Linked DNA regions of Phenylobacterium zucineum HLK1. The protein of the gene in region 2 binds, or shares a complex with, the protein of the main gene of each other region. Links are inferred from orthologs where the notes say so. Each region holds a gene or a part of one and is shown on either strand. Other genes may lie near its edges. The genes, in order: tsaE and tsaD.

Region 1 (8,274 bases), 3.7 Mb from region 2 along the record:
CGGCTGCTCCAGCTGCACCGTGGCCTGGATGAACTCGACGGCCGTATCGAACACTCGCCCGCTCCCCGACATCATGCCGCGAGTAGATCCCGCGGTCCTTGAATTAGAGATAGAGCGAATAACGCTGCTTTCTATAGCTGTACGCGAAGACGTGATCGCAGGCCGTCAAATCGTCGCAGCCCGCAATTACTCACGAAAACGTAAGGGCCCGCCGCCGCGACAGAAGGGCGCAGGGCGAACACCTGCGTCAGGCGCTGTCCTTCAGCCAGTCGGCCGATCGCATCTCCTGCAGGCGCGAGGCCGTGCGCTCGAATTCGAAGGCGCCGTCCCCCTCGGGATACAACTTCACGGGCTCGGCCTCGGCCAGCACGATCAGCTTGGTCTTCGCCTCGTAGAGGGCGTCGATCAGGATCACGAAGCGGCGGGCCTCCTCGCGCCGGGCGGGGGTGAGCCTCGGCACGCCCTCCAGGAAGACGGTGTGGAAGCGCTCGGCGAGCGCTAGGTAGTCGTTGGGGCCCAGGGCCACCGAGCAGAGACTGCCGAACGAGGCCCGCAGCAGCCCGCCCGAGGCGTTCGGGAAGGTGATCCGCCGGCCCAGCACCTCCAGCGTCTCACCCAGCTCGTCCTCGTCCTCGGGCCCCAGCATCTCGCGCCACAGCCGGTCGAAGGACCGCTCGTTGTCCGGGTCGATGGGCGAGAACCAGACGCCCGCGGCCCGCAGCCGGTCCAGCCGGTAGTCGTGCGGCCCCGCCACCGAGACCACCTCCACCTTGGACTTCAGGAGCTCGATGAACGGCAGGAAGAGCTGGCGGTTGATGCCGTCCTTGTAGAGCTGGTCGGGCAGCCGGTTCGAGGTGGCCACCAGGGTCACGCCGCGATCGAACAGCGCCTCGAACAGCCGGCCCAGGATCATGGCGTCGGCGATGTCGGTGACCTGGAACTCGTCGAAGCAGAGCAGGCTCGCCCGCTCGGCGACCACGTCGGCCACGGGCGGGATCGGATCGTCCCCCTTCGACTGGCCGAAGCGCGCCTTGCGGGCGGCGGGATCGCCCTTGCGCCAGGCGTCGATCAGCCGGTGGACCTCGCCCATGAAGACGTGGAAGTGCGTGCGCCGCCGCTTCTCGACCGGGGCGGTCTCGAAGAAGAGGTCCATCAGCATGGACTTTCCCCGGCCCACGGGCCCCACGAGGTAGACCCCCCGCCGGCTCTCGGGCGCGCGCTTGCGGAACAGGGCCTTGAGCCCCGAGGCGGGCTGGGCGTCCGCCAGCTCCCCCTCCAGGCGGACGAGGGCGGCCAGGGCGGCGGCCTGGGCCGGGTCCGGGCGGATCACGCCTTCGGCGAGGCGGGCGTCGTAGGCGGCTTGCAGCGCGGACGGCATCGGGTCCTCGCCTAGCGGCCGGCGACGGCCGGCGCAAGGAACGGCCGCTTCGCCACGGGGTTCAGGAAGGGAAGCAAGAAGGAGCCCCGACCATGGCCGACCAAGACGACCGCAACTTCAGCCCCAGCCAGGCCGAGGCGAATCGGGCCCGCATGCAGGGCGGCGGCCTGGGCGCGCGCGAGATGGACGAGCAGCGCGACCCGAACAGGTTCCAGACCGCCACCAATCCCGAGCAGCGCAGCTTTGAGGGCGACCTCGACGGCGCCACCAACGCCGACCGGCCAAGCCAGGCCGAGTTCGGCGACAGCGACATCGCGGCCGCGGGTGAAGAGGCTGGAGCCGAGGGCCAGCGGCGGGACGGCTGGGGCCTCGACCCCGACCTGGGCCGCGACGAGGCGGGCATGGGCGACGTGCGCGGCGACCTGGGGGCCGGCACGCCCGCCAATGTCGACGTCCACAAGCTGGGCCAGGAGGACAATCCCCAGCAGGACTGGGGCGACCCGGCCGACGAGGGGACGGTGTTCTCGTCCACCAACAACAACCGTCCCGGCCGCACCGAGCTGGAGCGCGGCCAGGGCGCCAAGACCCGCGCCCACAACAAGGACATCGTCAGCCGCCGGACGTAGGGACGGCGTCCTCCCCTTCGGGGGAGGCGGCCCGAAATGGGTTTGAGGGGGCTTCCGCCGCCGAACCGCGCGGACGAAGCCCCCTCGTTCGCTTCGCGACAGCTCCCCCGAGGGGGAGCCGACGCTGCTGGGCGCTACTTCATCGTCGGGATGACGAAGGCGCTGTCCTCGACGGCGCCTTCCGGCCAGCGGGCGGTGATCGTCTTCACCTTGGTGTAGAACTTCACCCCTTCCATGCCGTGCTGGTTGGTGTCGCCGAAGGCGCTGCGCTTCCAGCCGCCGAAGGTGTGGTAGGCCACCGGCACCGGGATCGGCACGTTGATCCCGACCATGCCGACGTTGACGCGGGAGGCGAACTCGCGCGCGGCCCGGCCGTTGCGGGTGAAGATCGCCACGCCGTTGCCGTACTGGTGCTCTGACGGCAGGCGCAGGGCCTCCTCGAAGCTCTCGGCCCGCACGATCTGCAGGACGGGCCCGAAGATCTCTTCCTGGTAGGTCTTCATCGAAGGCTTCACCTGGTCGAACAGGCTGGGGCCGATGAAGTAGCCCTTCTCATAGCCCTGCAGGCTGAAGCCGCGGCCGTCGACGACCAGCTCGGCGCCTTCGTCCGCGCCCATCTGGATGTAGTCGCTGACCCGCTTCTTGTGGGCCTCCGACACCACCGGGCCGTACTGCGCGGCGGGGTCGGTCGATAGGCCGACCTTCAGGGTGTCGATCTCGGCCAGCACGCGCTCGCGCAGCTCGTCGGCGGTCTTCCTGCCCACCGGCACGACCACCGGCAGGGCCATGCAGCGCTCGCCGGCCGAGCCGTAGGCGGCGCCGATCAGGTCCTTGGTCGCCTGCTCCAGGTCGGCGTCGGGCAGGATGATGCCGTGGTTCTTGGCCCCGCCCATGGCCTGGACCCGCTTACCCGCAGCCGTGCCGCGGCTGTAGACGTAGTGGGCGATGTCGGACGAGCCCACGAAGCTCACCGCCTTGATGTCGGCGTGGTCGAGGATGGCGTCCACCGCGACCTTGTCGCCGTGCACGACGTTCAGCACGCCCGCGGGCGCGCCGGCCTCCATCATCAGCTCGGCCAGGCGCACCGGCACCGTCGGATCCTTCTCCGACGGCTTCAGGATGAAGCTGTTGCCCGTCGCGATGGCGATGCCGAACATCCACATCGGGATCATGGCCGGGAAGTTGAACGGGGTGATCCCCGCGCAGACGCCCAGCGGCTGGCGCATCGAATAGACGTCGATCCCGGGGCCCGCGCCCTCGGTGTACTCGCCCTTCAGCACGTGCGGGATGCCGCAGGCGAACTCGATGACCTCCAGGCCGCGCTGGATGTCGCCCTTGGAGTCGGCGATCACCTTGCCGTGCTCGGACGACAGGATCTCGGCCAGCTCGTCCATGCGGGCTTCCACCAGCCGCTTGAACTCGAACATGACCCGGGCGCGCCGCTGCGGATTGACCAGGGCCCAGGTCTGCTGCGCCCGCAGCGCCGACTGGACCGCCTTGTCGAGCTCGGCCTCGGTCGCCAGGGCGACGCGGGCCTGCACCTCGCCGGTGTTGGGGTTGAACACGTCGCCGAAGCGGCCGGACTGGCCTGCAACGGGCGCGCCGTCGATGAAATGGGTGATGTCTCGCATGGCCGGCGTTCTACGCCCAACGCCCCGGAGCGCCTAGCTTCCGTTGCGGGAGGCGCCGCCCGGCGCTTGCCCGCGAGCGGGACGGCGGCGCATGTTCCGCCCATGACCGCGTTGAGCCACGCCCCGGCCCTGGCGCGCCCGAGGGGCGCCGACCACATCGTGGACGCCCTGATCGCCGAGCGCGCGCCGAAGCTGTCGGGCTCGGCCGCCTGGCCCGTGCTGCGCCCGCTGCTCTACGCCCTGCTGGACTACGGCAAGGCGCGGCGGATGGCCGACGCGATCGCCCCGCTCCCCGGCCGCGCGGCCCTGGAGCACGTCTCCGAGCTGCTGTCGGTGCAGGTGGCGGCCAGCGGACTCGACCGCGTGCCCGCGCAGGGCCGGGCGATCGTGGTCTGCAACCACCCCACCGGCATCGCCGACGGCGTGGCCGTCTACGACGCGCTGAAGGCCCTGCGCCCCGACATCTGCTTCTACGCCAACGCCGACGCCCACCGGGTCTGCCCCGGCTTCGAGGAGGTGCTGATCCCCGTGGAATGGGTCGAGGGCAAGCGCACCCGCGAGCGCACGCGCCTGACCCTGCAGCTGACCCGCGAGGCGATGGAGGCCGAGCGGTGCCTGGTGATCTTCCCAGCCGGCCGGCTGGCGCGCCGGCAGCCCGACGGGGGGCTCGCCGATCCGCCCTGGGCGCCGTCGGCGGTCTCGCTGGCCCGGAAGTACGAGGCGCCCGTCGTGCCGGTCCACGTGGCGGGCCCCTGGTCGACGCTGTTCCACTTCTTCCACGGGCTCTCGCAGGAGCTGCGCGACATCACCCTCTTCCACGAGCTGCTGAACAAGCGCGGGCGCCGCTTCGACCTGACGGTCGGCCATCCCGTCGCGCCCGAACGCCTGGCCGGGGATCCCGCCGAGGCGACGCTGGCGCTCAAGGCGCACGTCGAGGGGATCCTTCCCGCCGATCCGGACCGGGCCTTCGCATGATCCTCGCGGCCGAGGGCGAGTTCCGCCTCGACGACGAGGCGGCCACGGCGCGGCTGGGCGCGGCGATCGCGGCCGGGCTGAAGCCGGGCGAGGCGGTCTGCCTCTCCGGGCCGCTGGGGGCCGGCAAGTCCACCCTGGCCCGGGCCCTGGTGCGGGCGCTGACGACGCCGGCCGAGGACGTCCCCTCGCCCACCTTCACCCTGGTGCAGTTCTACGAGGGCCCGCGACTGAAGGTCGCCCACTTCGACCTCTATCGCCTCTCGAACCCGGACGAGGCCTATGAGATCGGTCTGGACGAGGCGCTGGACGAGGGCGCGGCGGTGGTCGAATGGCCCGAGCGGCTGGAGGGCCGCCTCCCGCCCGACCGACTCGATGTAGAGATCGCGCTCTCGGAAGACGACGCAGACGGCAGGCGCGTGCGGCTCACACCGCATGGCGCCTGGGAAGGACGAGGGCTTGAGTTCCGCGCCTGACATCTCGGACCGCGAGGCCCTGAAGGCCGGGTTCCTGCGCGCCGCCGGCTTCGGCCAGGCGCGCCGCCAGCCGCTGGGCGGCGACGCCTCGACGCGCAGCTACGAGCGCCTGTTCGCCCCCGACGGCCGGACGTTCATCTTCATGGACCAGCCGCCGGCGCTGGAGAGCGTGGTCTGCCCGCCCAGGGCCACGCCGGAGGAGCGCCGGGCGCTCGGCTACAACGCGGCCGCGCGCCTGGCGGCTGGCTCGGTGGCCGCCTTCGTCACCACCGCCGCCTTCCTGCGCGAGCGCGGTCTCTCGGCGCCGCAGATCCTGGCCCACGACGTCGAGGCCGGCCTCGCGGTGCTGGAGGACCTCGGCGATGGCCTGTTCGCCACCCTGATCGCCCAGGGGCAGGCCGAGGCGCCGCTCTACGAGGCGGCCGTCGATGTGCAGGTCGCCATGCAGGCCGAACCGCCGCCGGACGTGCTGCGCGCCGACGGCTGCGCGTGGCCGCTGCTCACCTACGACGCGCTGGCGCTCAAGGTCGCCACCGACACCTTCCTCGAGTTCTGGCCGAGGTTCGCCGGCCTGCCGGAGTTCGGCCCCGAGGCGGTGGCGGAATGGGAGGCCCTGTGGGCGCCGGTCTGGGTCTGGGGCGAGGCCGGCGCCTCGGTCTTCACCCACCGCGACTTCCACGCCCAGAACCTGCTCTGGCTTCCCGAGCGCGCGGGAGCCGCGCGCGTCGGCCTGCTCGATTTCCAGGACGCCCTGAAGGCCCATCCGGCCTGGGATCTCCTGCACCTGCTGCAGGACGCCCGCCGCGACGTCTCGCCCGAGCTCGAAGCCGTCATGCTGGAGCGCTACCTGCGGGCCCGGCCGGATCTCGACGCCAGCCGGTTCCTTTTCGAGTATCGGGCGCTGGCCGCCTCCAACGCCGCGCGCATCCTCGGCCGGGTGTTCGCCCGGCAGGCGCTGCTGGGGCGGCCGCAGTACAAGGCCTTCATGCCGCGCACCTGGCGCTACCTGGAGCGCAACCTGCAGGATCCCGAGCTCGCCGGCCTGAAGGCCTGGTTCGACCGCCACGTTCCGCCCGAGGCCCGCGCGTGAGCCAGGCGCCCACGACGGCGATGGTGCTGGCGGCGGGGCTCGGCACCCGCATGCGGCCGCTGACGGACACCACGCCCAAGTGCCTGGTCCCGGTGGCGGGCCGGCCGCTGATCGACCACGTGCTGGACGAGTTGGTCGCCGCCGGCGTCACCCGCGCCGTGGTCAACGTCCACCACTTCGCCGACCAGGTGGAGGCGCACCTGGCGCGCCGCACGGACCTCGAGATCCGCATCTCCGACGAGCGGGCCGAGCTGCTGGATTCCGGCGGCGGCATCCAGCACGCCCGGCCGCTGCTGGGCGATGAGCCGATCTTCGTCGCCAACATCGACTCGCTGTGGATCACCGAGGGCGAGCCGCCGCTGGAGACCCTGAAGCGGGTCTGGGACCCGGCGGCCATGGACATCCTCCTGCTGCTGGTCCGCCGCGGCCACGGCCTGGGCTTCGAGGGGCCCAACGGCTTCTTCATGGACGCGCAGGGCCGACTGACCCATTCGGTCGCGCCCAAGCCGCCGACGCCCTACGCCAACACCGGCTTCGGCATCCTCAAGCCCCAGGTCCTCGACGCCTCGCCCAGGACGGGCCCGTTCTCGATCCTGCCGGTCTGGCATGAGCTGCAGGCCGCAGGCCGGCTCCGCGGCGTGGCCATGGACGCTTTCTGGATGCACGTGGGCGACCCCGCCGCGCGCGAGGCGGCGGAGCAGAGGCTGTCGTGACCCGCTTCTTCGAGCGGCCGGGTCCTCGCTGGTTCAACATCCCGGCGCACCGGCCGTTCGCCGAAGACCTCGCCCGCGGGCTCTACGAGGCCCTGGCCGACGACGGGCCCGAGGCGCTGTCGGACGCCCTCGTCCTCCTGCCCACCCGGCGCGGGGCGCGGGCGGTGGCCGACGCCTTCGTGCGCGCCGCGGGCGGCCGGGCCGTCCTGCCGCCGCAGATGCGCCCGCTGGGCGACCTCGAGGCCGGCGAGCCGCCGTTCGAGCCGGGCGACCTGGCCCTCGACCTGCCCGCCGCCATCGACCCGCTGCGCCGGCGCTTCGAGCTGACGCGGCTGGTGGCCGGGCACTGGCGGCTGCTGCCGGGCCGCGAGCTGACCGCCTCGGCGGCGCTGGAGCTGGCCGACGCCCTGGGCGCCTTCCTAGACAGCCTGCAGATCGAGGAGGCCGAGGCCGGCGAGAAGCTGGCGGGCCTGGTCGAGGCCGACCTCGCCGAGCACTGGCGGGTCAGCCGCGAGTTCCTCGAGACGGCGCTGACCGAATGGCCCAGGCGCCTCGCCGAGCTGGGCCTGGTGGACGTCAGCGAGCGGCGCGTGCGCCTGCTACGGCGGCTGGCCGACGTCTGGGCCTCGCGCCCGCCGCAGGGGGTGCTGGTGGCGGCCGGCTCCACGGGCACCGCCCCGGCCACCGCCGACCTCCTGGCGGTGATCGCCGCCGCCCCGCGCGGCGCGGTCGTCGTCCCGGGCCTCGACGACAGCCTGGCCGAGAGCGCCTGGCGCGAGGTGGACGAGCAGCATCCGCAGGGCGCCCTGCGCCGCCTGCTGGCGCGCACCGGCATAGACCGTAAGCACGTCGAGGTCTGGCCTGCCGCCCTGGCGCACCAGACCCAGGGCCGCTGGCGCCGCCGGGTGATCAACGAGGCCCTGCGGCCGCCGCGCGCCACCGCCGACTGGCTGCACGCCATCGAGCAGCTCCGCGCCGAGGCCGACGCCGAGGGGCTCGATCCTATCGCCGAGGGGCTGAAGGGCCTCTCCCTCGTCAGCGCGCGGGCCGAGGAGGAGGCCGCCACGGTCGCCGCCCTGCTGCTGCGCGAGGCGCTGGAGACGCCCGAGAAGACCGCCGCCCTCGTCACGCCCGACCAGGTGCTGGCGCGCCGGGTGACGGCCAAGCTGGCGCGCTGGGGCGTCGTGCCGGACTCCTCCGCCGGCGAGCCGCTGGCCGGCTGCCGCTGCGGCGTGCTGGCCGGCCTCGTCGCGCGCGCCGCGGTCGATCCCCTGGCGCCGGTCACCCTGCTCGCGCTGCTGAAGCATCCCTACGTCCGGCTCGGCCTGGACGGCGACGACCTGGCCCGCCGCCGCGACGTGCTGGAGCGCCACGGCCTGCGCGGCGCC
Region 2 (8,140 bases):
ACCAGGTGACCAAGGACCTTGCCGACTACCGCGGCGGGATCGAGGTGGTCGGCTCGATGCTAGGCGTCGACTTCGCCACCGCGGTGGCGTTCGTCCAGCCCTTCGAGGAACACTATGCGCGGATGACCGACACGCTCGCCCAGGCGCGCAACGTCGTGCAGGCCGACGCGGACCGGCGGGCGAAGGAAAGCGCCGCCCAGGCGGCGATGACCGGCAAGATCGTCATGGGCGGCTCGCTGCTGACCCTGCTGGCGGTGGCCTGGCTTTCGGCGGCGGTCATCATGGGCGTGCGGCGCGGCATCCGCGGCATCGCCCAGGGCACCGAGGCGCTGGCGGGCGGCGACCACGACGTCGACCTCGAGCCGCTGCAGCGCGGCGACGAACTCGGCGCGATCGTGCGCGGCCTCGGCGTCTTCAAGGAAAACCTCCAGCGCATGGACGCCATGCGCAAGGAGCAGGAGGAGAGCCGGGCGCGGGAAGCGGCCATGCGCGAGCAGGTCGAGGCCGAACGCGCCAAGACCCAGGAAGCCCAGGTCGCGGTCGTGCACGCGCTGGCCGAAGGCCTGGCGCGGCTCTCGCAGGGCGACCTGAAGCATCGCCTCGCCACCCCGTTCACCGCCGAGTACGAGCAGCTGCGCACCGACTTCAACGGCGCCGTGGCCAAGCTCGAGGACGCCATGAAGGTGATCGCGGCCAACGCCGGCCAGATCAACATCGGCGCCGACCAGATCGCCAATGCGTCCGATGACCTGTCCAAGCGCACCGAGCAGCAGGCGGCCAGCCTGGAAGAGACCGCCGCGGCGCTCGACCAGATCACCGCCACGGTCCGCAAGACCGCCGAGGGGGCCAGCCACGCCCGCGACGTGGTCGCCGCCGCCAGGGACGACGGCGAGCGCTCGGGCGAGGTGGTCCGAAACGCCGTGGCCGCCATGAACGAGATCGAGAAGTCCTCGGGCGAGATCAGCCAGATCATCGGCGTCATCGACGAGATCGCCTTCCAGACCAACCTGCTGGCCCTGAACGCGGGGGTGGAAGCCGCCCGCGCCGGCGACGCCGGCAAGGGCTTCGCGGTCGTCGCTTCCGAGGTTCGGGCCCTGGCCCAGCGCTCGGCCGACGCGGCCAAGGAGATCAAGACCCTGATCTCGGCGTCCACCCAGCAGGTGGGGCAGGGCGTCACCCTCGTCGGCGAGGCGGGCGAGGCCCTGAACCGGATCGTCTCGAAGGTCACCGAGATCAACAGCGTCGTCTCGGAGATCGCCGCCTCGGCCCAGGAGCAGGCCACCGGCCTCAACGAGGTGAACACGGCCGTCAACCAGATGGACCAGCTCACCCAGCAGAACGCCGCCATGGTGGAGGAATCCACCGCCGCCAGCCATGCGCTGCGCAGCGAGGCCGCCGAGCTGCGCCGCCTGATCGGCGAGTTCGACACCGGGCAGCCGGCGCCGGCCGAGCGGGCCCCAGCGCCGAGGCCCGCAGCGGCCCGGCCGGCGATTTCCGCCGCCGCCCCGGCGCCAGCGCCGCGCGCCAGGGTCGCCTACGCCTCCGGCGCGGCGACCGCCGCCCGGGTGGACTCCTGGGAGGAGTTCTAGGGCAGGAGTTCCGAGGAGAGCAGCGCCCCCGGTCCGGGGGCCTTGCGAGCGCCCGGCGAGTCCCTCGCCGGGCGTTTTCTTATCGGGTCACGGGGATCGGCGGCGCTACTTGGCGGCGCGGGGCCCGGTCGCCAGACGCCGCCGTCCGCCGCCCCGGCGGCCGCTTCCCGTTCCCGGTCCGGGCAGGGCCGGCGGCTCGGGTTCGCCGTAGTCCTCGGCCTCGACCGGATAGAGGACCGGCTCGGTCAGCATGGGCTCGTCGTCATAGGCCAGCGGCAGCTCCGGCAGCTCGCGCAGGGTGCGCTCGGCCCGCTCGTGGCGCGGATGGATCAGCTCGCCGCTCTCGGCGTAGGTGATGACGAGGCGGGCCCAGTCCGAGGCGTGGTAGGCGAAGGCGCGGCCCTCGGGGTCGAGGTCGGACCAGTCCGGCTCGTGCGGGGCGCTGATGCCCCGCGCCAGCCAGACCCTGGCCTCGTCGGGGGCTCCGGCGGCGAAGGCCGCCCGGGCCATCAGGCCGGCGATGCGGGCCGTGACCGGCTCGGCCTCCAGCGCGCCGGCGGCCTCGTGCGCGGCGGCCGGCTCGCCGGCGATCAGCGCACGCTCGACGTGCAGGATCAGGCTCTCGCGGTGGGTGGGATTGACCGCGGCCAGCTCGGACAGGCGCTGGGCCCGTTCGCGCGGGGTCTCGTCGGTGCGCAGGTCGCGGTAGGCGAGCCACAGCGCCGGATGCGGCGCGACCCGCCAGGCGTTCTCGACCGTCGCGGCGGCCCGGCCGACCTTGCCGGCCTGGGCCAGCAGGCGCGCGGCCATCACCACGCCGGGCGCGAAGCCGGGGGCGAGCTTGGCCGCCTCGACGGCGTGGTCCATGGCCAGGGCCCGGGCCTTGGGTTCGGGCGCATGCTCGAGCTGGGCGGCCGAGGCGGCCAGAAGCGCCGCGCGCGCCCGCTCGGCCACCACCGGCGGCACGATCTTGCGGTCCAGCGCGCCCTTCATGAGGTCCAGCGCCTGGGGCCAGTCGCCGGCCTCCAGCTTGGCCTCCAGCAGGGCCCGCCAGGCCCAGCGGGCGGTGCGGGCCTCGCCATAGGCCTCCTGGGCGTGGCGCAGCGCCGTCTCGCGCGCGCCCTGGGCGGCGGCGAGCTGCATCAGGCCCTTGTGGCCGGCCAGCCGCATCTCGGGAAAGCCCAGCATGGCCGTGTAGGCGGCGCGGGCCTCGTCCAGGTCCCCGGCGGCCTCGGCGGCCTGGGCGGCGAGCACGCGGACCAGGCCCGGCGCGTCCGACGCCAGGTCGGCCGCCTTGCGGGCGAGGCGCCGCGCCTCGGAGCCGTCGCCGCCCGCCGCGGCCAGGAAACCCCGGGAGAGCACGTCGCTGGCCTGCCGCCGGCGCGCCTCGGCTCTCGCCCGTTCGGCCCGCTGCGGCGCATCCAGGATCCACAGCACCGTGCGCCAGGCGACGGCGGCGAGCAGGCTGGCCAGCAGCGCGATGAGGATCGCCGCCGCGGCCGTCATGTCGGCGCGCCAGCCCAGCCAGACCACGCTGGCCCGCCCCGGATCGCCGGTCAGGGCGAGGACGGCCACCGCCACGGCGGCCACCATGAAGAAGACGATCGCGGCGCGGATCATTCAGCCTCTCCATCGCCGAAGTCGCGGATCGCGCGCGCCCGGAGGCTGGCGGCCTGCCGGTCGATCACCGCCCGGCGCTCGGCCTGGGCCAGCCAGGGCGACATGGCCTCGCGCGCGGCCGGCGGCAGGGTCTCCAGCGCCTCCAGCGCGCCCACCACGTCGCCTTCGGCCAAGGCGCGCTCGGCGCGGGCCAGGGCGGCGTCCGGCCCCGACCCCGAGACGTTGCTGATCCGCCGGACGCTCACGATCCGGGTCACGACATAGAGGATGCGGTCGGCCAGCCGGTCCCCGGCGTCGGGAGCCCGCGCCGCGCTGGCCGCGCGCGCGGCGTAGTCGGGGAAGCTGGCGGCGAGCGCGGCCCGGCTGGGCGCCCCCATCTCGGCGACAGGGGCGAGGGCCGCCAGCTCGGGCAGGCCCGGCGCGGCCGCGCGCAGCGCGGCGAGCTCTCCGCCGAACGGGGTCGAGGCCTGGGTGGCGTCCACCAGCGCCGCGGCGGCCAGGGCGGCGGCTGCGGCCTCGCTGGATCGGGCGCCGCGGCTCTCCAGCTCGGCGATGCGGGCGTTCAGGCGGTCGATCTCGGCGGCTTCCGGCGACGGCTCGGGCGGCGGGGCGGGCTCGGGCGCGGCGATCTCGGCCGCGGGCTGCGGCTCCTGCGCGGGCGCGCCCTCCCACAGCCGCGGCGCCAGCACGGCGGCGCCGGCGCCGGCCAGGACGCAGAGCACGCAGAGCGCCATCAGCGACCAGAGGCCCAGGCCCAGCGGCCGACGGCGGTACTCGGCGGGGTTCTTCGGCAGGGCGGGATCGGTGGAGGCGGTCATGGCCGGCGGTCGATCAGGTTGAGGAGCGCCGCTTCGAGCGGGAACGGCGGATAGGTCTTGGCGGCGAGCGGCGTGCGGGCCAGCGGCTTGATGACCGCCTTGGAGAGGCCGAGCGCGCGCAGCTCGGGCGCGGGGTGGGCCTTCAGCACCTTGGCCAGCACCTGCGCCGCCCGCGGCGAGTGCAGCAGGGCCGCATCGGAATGCACCAGGGCCTCGGCGGCCTCGTCGCTGAGCGCCACCGGCGCGGTCTCGTAGAGGACGAGGCGGCGGGCCTCGACGCCGTGCTTCTCGAGGGCGCCGGCGAGATCCCCGGCCGGCTCGGCGGCGCCGGGATGCAGCACCGCGCCCTTCAGCTCGCCCCGACGGATGCCGATGCCTTCGGCCAGGGCCTCGACGTCGCCGTCGGCCGACAGCACCGAGCGGAAGCCGGCCTGCCGCGCCGCCTGCGCCGTGGCGGCGCCGACCGCGAAGACCCTCAGGTTCCGCTCGCCGCAGGCGTCGGCGAAGGCGCGCACGCCGTTGGCCGAGGTGAAGGCGAGGGCGGCGACCCCGGTCAGGTCCACCTCGACGTCCGGCAGGACGCGGACCGCCAGCAAAGGGGCGACCACGGCCTCGTGGCCCAGCGCGCGCACCCGCTCGGCGGTGGCGTCGGCGCCGGGCTGGGCGCGGGTGATCCAGATGCGTTGTCGGCGGGCCGCCATTGCTCCCTTTGTCGCCCCGAACCTCTTTAGCTTTTGGAAACGACCCTGAAGCGCCGCAGGCCCGGGTTCAATCCCGGTGCGCGCGAAGGCCACAGATGCCGCGCCAAGCGTGACCTTAAAGCGACGGCCGGCGACGGGAACCCGGCGGCGTTCCCGCACCTTCCCCTGCGGACCTTTCGGGAGAGCCCATGCGGATCGGGACGAGCCTGCTGATCCTGGCGGCCGGGATCGCGATCAGCGTCGCGGCCTGGGCGGCCTCGGGCGGACGGCTGTTCCTGGTCTTCCTGCCGCTGGTGTTCGGCCTGCCGCTCCTGTGGCGGCGGCGCTAGAGGACGATGGCGTCGCCGGCCTCTTCCTTCACCGCCAGGCCGAGCGAGAGGCCCAGATCGCGCGCCGAGGCCTCGGGATCCGCCATCTGCGACAGCTCGGCCTCGCCCGAATGACGGAAGCGCAGCTTGCCGTCCGGCGACAGGGCCTCGACGATCAGCTTGCACGTCCCGCCTTCCAACCAGGCATGGGCGCCGATCGGCGTGCGGCACGAGCCCTCCAGCGCGATCAGCGCGCCGCGCTCGGCGGCGACGGCCAGGGTCGTCGGGCGGCAGCGCAGCGCCTGCGCCCACGGCAGGTCGCGGTCGGCGGCGCGGGTCTCGACCGCCAGGGCGCCCTGGCCCGGGGCCGGCGGCGCCTCCTTCGGATCGATCAGGCTCTTGGGCAGGTGGCCGAGGCCCAGGCGGCGCAGCCCCGAGTAGGCCAGCAGGATGGCGTCGTACTCGCCCGCCTCGAGCTTGCCGAGGCGCGTCTCCACGTTGCCGCGCAGCAGCTTGGCTTCCAGGTCGGGGCGGCGGTGCAGGCACTGGGCCTGGCGGCGCAGGCTGGCCGTGCCGAGGATGGCCCCTTCGGTGAGGTCCTCCAGCCGCTCGGGGCCGCGGGAAATGAAGGCGTCGCGGGGATCCTCGCGCTCGGGGATGGCCGCGATGCACAGCCCCTCGGGCAGCTCGGCCGGCATGTCCTTCATCGAGTGGACGGCGCAGTCGATGCGGCCGTCCATCAGGGCTTCCTCGATCTCCTTGGTGAAGAGCCCCTTGCCGCCGATCTCCAGCAGCCGGCGGTCCTGCACCCGGTCGCCCGTGGTGGTGATCGGGATCAGCGGCGCGACCCGCTCCACCTCGGCGGCGTTGTCGGGGTCCACGCCAAGGGCGGCGGCGATCCGGCGCTGGACGATGCCCGACTGGGTCAGGCTCAGCTTGGAGCCGCGGGCTCCGATCCGGACGACAGGTTGCGTGGGCACGGTGGGCGGTCTACCTCGGGGCCAGGATTGAGAAGGGCCTGCTACAGGAGCGGGCCGCCCCCGGCAACCGGATGACCGACACCCAGACCACCCTTCATGGCCAGACCGTCCTTGGCCTGGAGACCAGCTGCGACGAGACCGCCGCCGCCGTGGTCCGCCTGGAGGATGGCCGCGCGCAGGTCCTGTCGTCGGTCGTCGGCAGCCAGGTGGCCCAGCACGCGCCGTTCGGCGGCGTGGTGCCCGAGATCGCCGCGCGGGCGCATGTGGAGAGCATCGACGCCATCGTCGAGCGCGCTCTCGCCGAGGCCGGCCTCGGCTACGGCGACCTGACCGGCGTGGCGGCCACCGCCGGCCCCGGCCTGGTGGGCGGGGTGATGGTCGGCCTGTCGTTCGGCAAGGCGGTGGCGCTGGCCCGGAGCCTGCCGCTCGTCGCCGTCAACCACCTGGAGGGCCACGCCGTCTCGGCCCGGCTCGGCGCCGACATCCCCTATCCGTTCCTGCTCCTGCTGGTCTCCGGCGGCCACTGCCAGCTGCTCGAGGTGGCGGGGGTCGGCGCCTGCCGCCGCCTGGGGTCGACCATCGACGACGCCGCCGGCGAGGCCTTCGACAAGATCGCCAAGACCCTGGGCCTGCCCTATCCCGGCGGCCCGGCGCTGGAGACGCTGGCCGAAGGCGGCGACGCGGCGCGGTTCGTCCTGCCGCGCATGCTGCTGGGCCGGAAGGACTGCGACTTCTCGTTCTCGGGCCTGAAGACCGCCGCCGCGCGCATCGCCGAGGGGCTGAACACCGACGCCGAGCGGCGCGACCTGGCCGCCGCGGTGCAGGCCGCCATCGCCGGCCAGCTCGCCGAGCGTTCCGACCGGGCCATGAAGGGCTACGCGCAGGGCCATCTGGGCCGCGGCCTGCGTTTCGTGGTGGCCGGCGGGGTCGCCGCCAACCGCACTGTCCGGGCGCGGCTCACCGAGACCGCGCAGGCGCGGGGCTTCAGCTTCCACGCCCCGCCGCTCGCCTACTGCACCGACAACGCCGCGATGATCGCGCTGGCCGGCGCCGAGCGCCTGGCGCTGGGGCTCGCCGACGGGCTCGACGCCGTCGCCCGCCCGCGCTGGCCGCTGGACGAGGCGGCGGCCGCCGCCAGTCCGACCCATCTTCCCGGCCGCAAGGGAGCCAAGGCATGAAGCGCGCCGGCGTCATCGGCGGCGGGGCCTGGGGCACCGCGCTGGCCCAGGTCTGCGTCCGCGCGGGCCTCGAGACCGTGCTGTGGGCGCGCGAGCCCGAGGTCGTCGCCGGGATCAACGAGAGCCACGAGAACCCGCTGTTCCTGCCGGGCGTGGCGCTGGAGCCCGCCCTGCGCGCCACCCACGACTTCGCGGACCTCGCTGGCTGCGACCTCGTCCTGGCGGTCGCGCCCGCCCAGTTCCTGCGGCCGACGCTGGAGGCCTTCGCCCCCCACGCCCGGGACGGCCTGCCGATCGTCCTGTGCGCCAAGGGCATCGAGCAGCGCTCGCTGAAGCTGATGACGCAGGTGCTGGCCGAGACGGCGCCGCACGCCGCCCCCGCCGTGCTCTCGGGCCCCAGCTTCGCTGGCGAGGTGGCCCGCGGCCTGCCCACCGCCGTGACCCTGGCCTGCCCGGACGAGGCGCTGGGCCGGCGCCTGGCCCAGACGATCGCCACCCCGACCTTCCGGCCCTACGCCGCCTTCGACATGGTGGGGGCCGAGGCGGGCGGGGCGATCAAGAACGTGCTCGCCATCGCCTGCGGCATCTCCGAGGGCCGCGGGCTCGGCCGCTCGGCGCACGCCTCGCTGATCACCCGCGGATTCGCCGAGATGACCCGGCTGGGGGTGGCCCTGGGCGCCCGGGCCGAGACCCTGCGCGGCCTCTGCGGCCTGGGCGACCTCGTGCTCACCTGCTCCAGCGCGCAATCGCGCAACATGAGCGTGGGCCTGGCGCTGGGCGGCGGCCAGACGCTGCAGGAGGCGCTGGCGGGGAAGCTTTCGGTGGCCGAAGGCGTCGCCTCCGCGCCCGCCGTGCGCGAACTCGCGGCCAGGCTCGGAGTGGACGCGCCGATCAGCGAGGCGGTGGCCGCCATCCTCGCCGGCGAGATCGATGTGGACACCGCGAT

Evidence for each region.
Region 1: the proteins of tsaD (region 2) and tsaE are in contact, whole or in part, in a crystal structure (PDB 6N9A), measured with the Thermotoga maritima proteins. The link is inferred for Phenylobacterium zucineum HLK1 from one-to-one orthologs. Residues at the interface, in WP_004082750.1 of Thermotoga maritima: Cys10, Asp11, Arg49, His50, Leu82, Gly84, Gly135, Gly136, Glu154, Thr155, Leu156, Asp157, Asp158, Ser159, Glu162, Asp165, Lys166, Arg169, Leu170, Tyr175, Lys213, Thr214, Leu217, Tyr218, Gln221, Arg222, Asn324; in WP_004082108.1 of Thermotoga maritima: Leu37, Gly38, Lys46, Lys57, Val59, Lys60, Ser61, Thr63, Phe64, Thr65, Leu66, Met67, Val69, Pro71, Tyr82, Arg83, Leu84, Asp86, Asp88, Phe89, Asp93, Ile128, Asp130, Glu131, Arg134.

The regions. Positions count from the first base shown.
Region 1 is NC_011144.1:198,032-206,305, reverse strand. Bases 3,401-6,344 are described here. They hold tsaE (tRNA (adenosine(37)-N6)-threonylcarbamoyltransferase complex ATPase subunit type 1 TsaE), read left to right. Parts: upstream 3,401-4,606; coding sequence 4,607-5,083; downstream 5,084-6,344. Other genes in these bases: PHZ_RS01100 (nucleotidyltransferase family protein), read left to right, coding at 6,170-6,344; amgK (N-acetylmuramate/N-acetylglucosamine kinase AmgK), read left to right, coding at 5,067-6,173; PHZ_RS01115 (GNAT family N-acetyltransferase), read left to right, coding at 3,738-4,610; PHZ_RS01120 (CoA-acylating methylmalonate-semialdehyde dehydrogenase), read right to left, coding at 3,401-3,635. In the rest of the region: PHZ_RS01135 (trypsin-like serine peptidase), read right to left, coding at 1-54; cell division protein ZapE, read right to left, coding at 248-1,378; PHZ_RS01125 (hypothetical protein), read left to right, coding at 1,471-2,004; more of PHZ_RS01120, read right to left, coding at 2,139-3,400; more of PHZ_RS01100, read left to right, coding at 6,345-6,886; double-strand break repair protein AddB, read left to right, coding at 6,883-8,274. UniProt on the Escherichia coli protein: Required for the formation of a threonylcarbamoyl group on adenosine at position 37 (t(6)A37) in tRNAs that read codons beginning with adenine.
Region 2 is NC_011144.1:3,849,181-3,857,320, forward strand. Bases 5,331-8,140 are described here. They hold tsaD (tRNA (adenosine(37)-N6)-threonylcarbamoyltransferase complex transferase subunit TsaD), read left to right. Parts: upstream 5,331-6,087; coding sequence 6,088-7,194; downstream 7,195-8,140. Other genes in these bases: hemC (hydroxymethylbilane synthase), read right to left, coding at 5,331-6,016; PHZ_RS18855 (NAD(P)H-dependent glycerol-3-phosphate dehydrogenase), read left to right, coding at 7,191-8,140. Outside these bases: PHZ_RS18825 (methyl-accepting chemotaxis protein), read left to right, coding at 1-1,589; PHZ_RS18830 (heme biosynthesis HemY N-terminal domain-containing protein), read right to left, coding at 1,695-3,209; PHZ_RS18835 (COG4223 family protein), read right to left, coding at 3,206-4,027; PHZ_RS18840 (uroporphyrinogen-III synthase), read right to left, coding at 4,024-4,728; PHZ_RS23275 (hypothetical protein), read left to right, coding at 4,917-5,057; more of hemC, read right to left, coding at 5,054-5,330.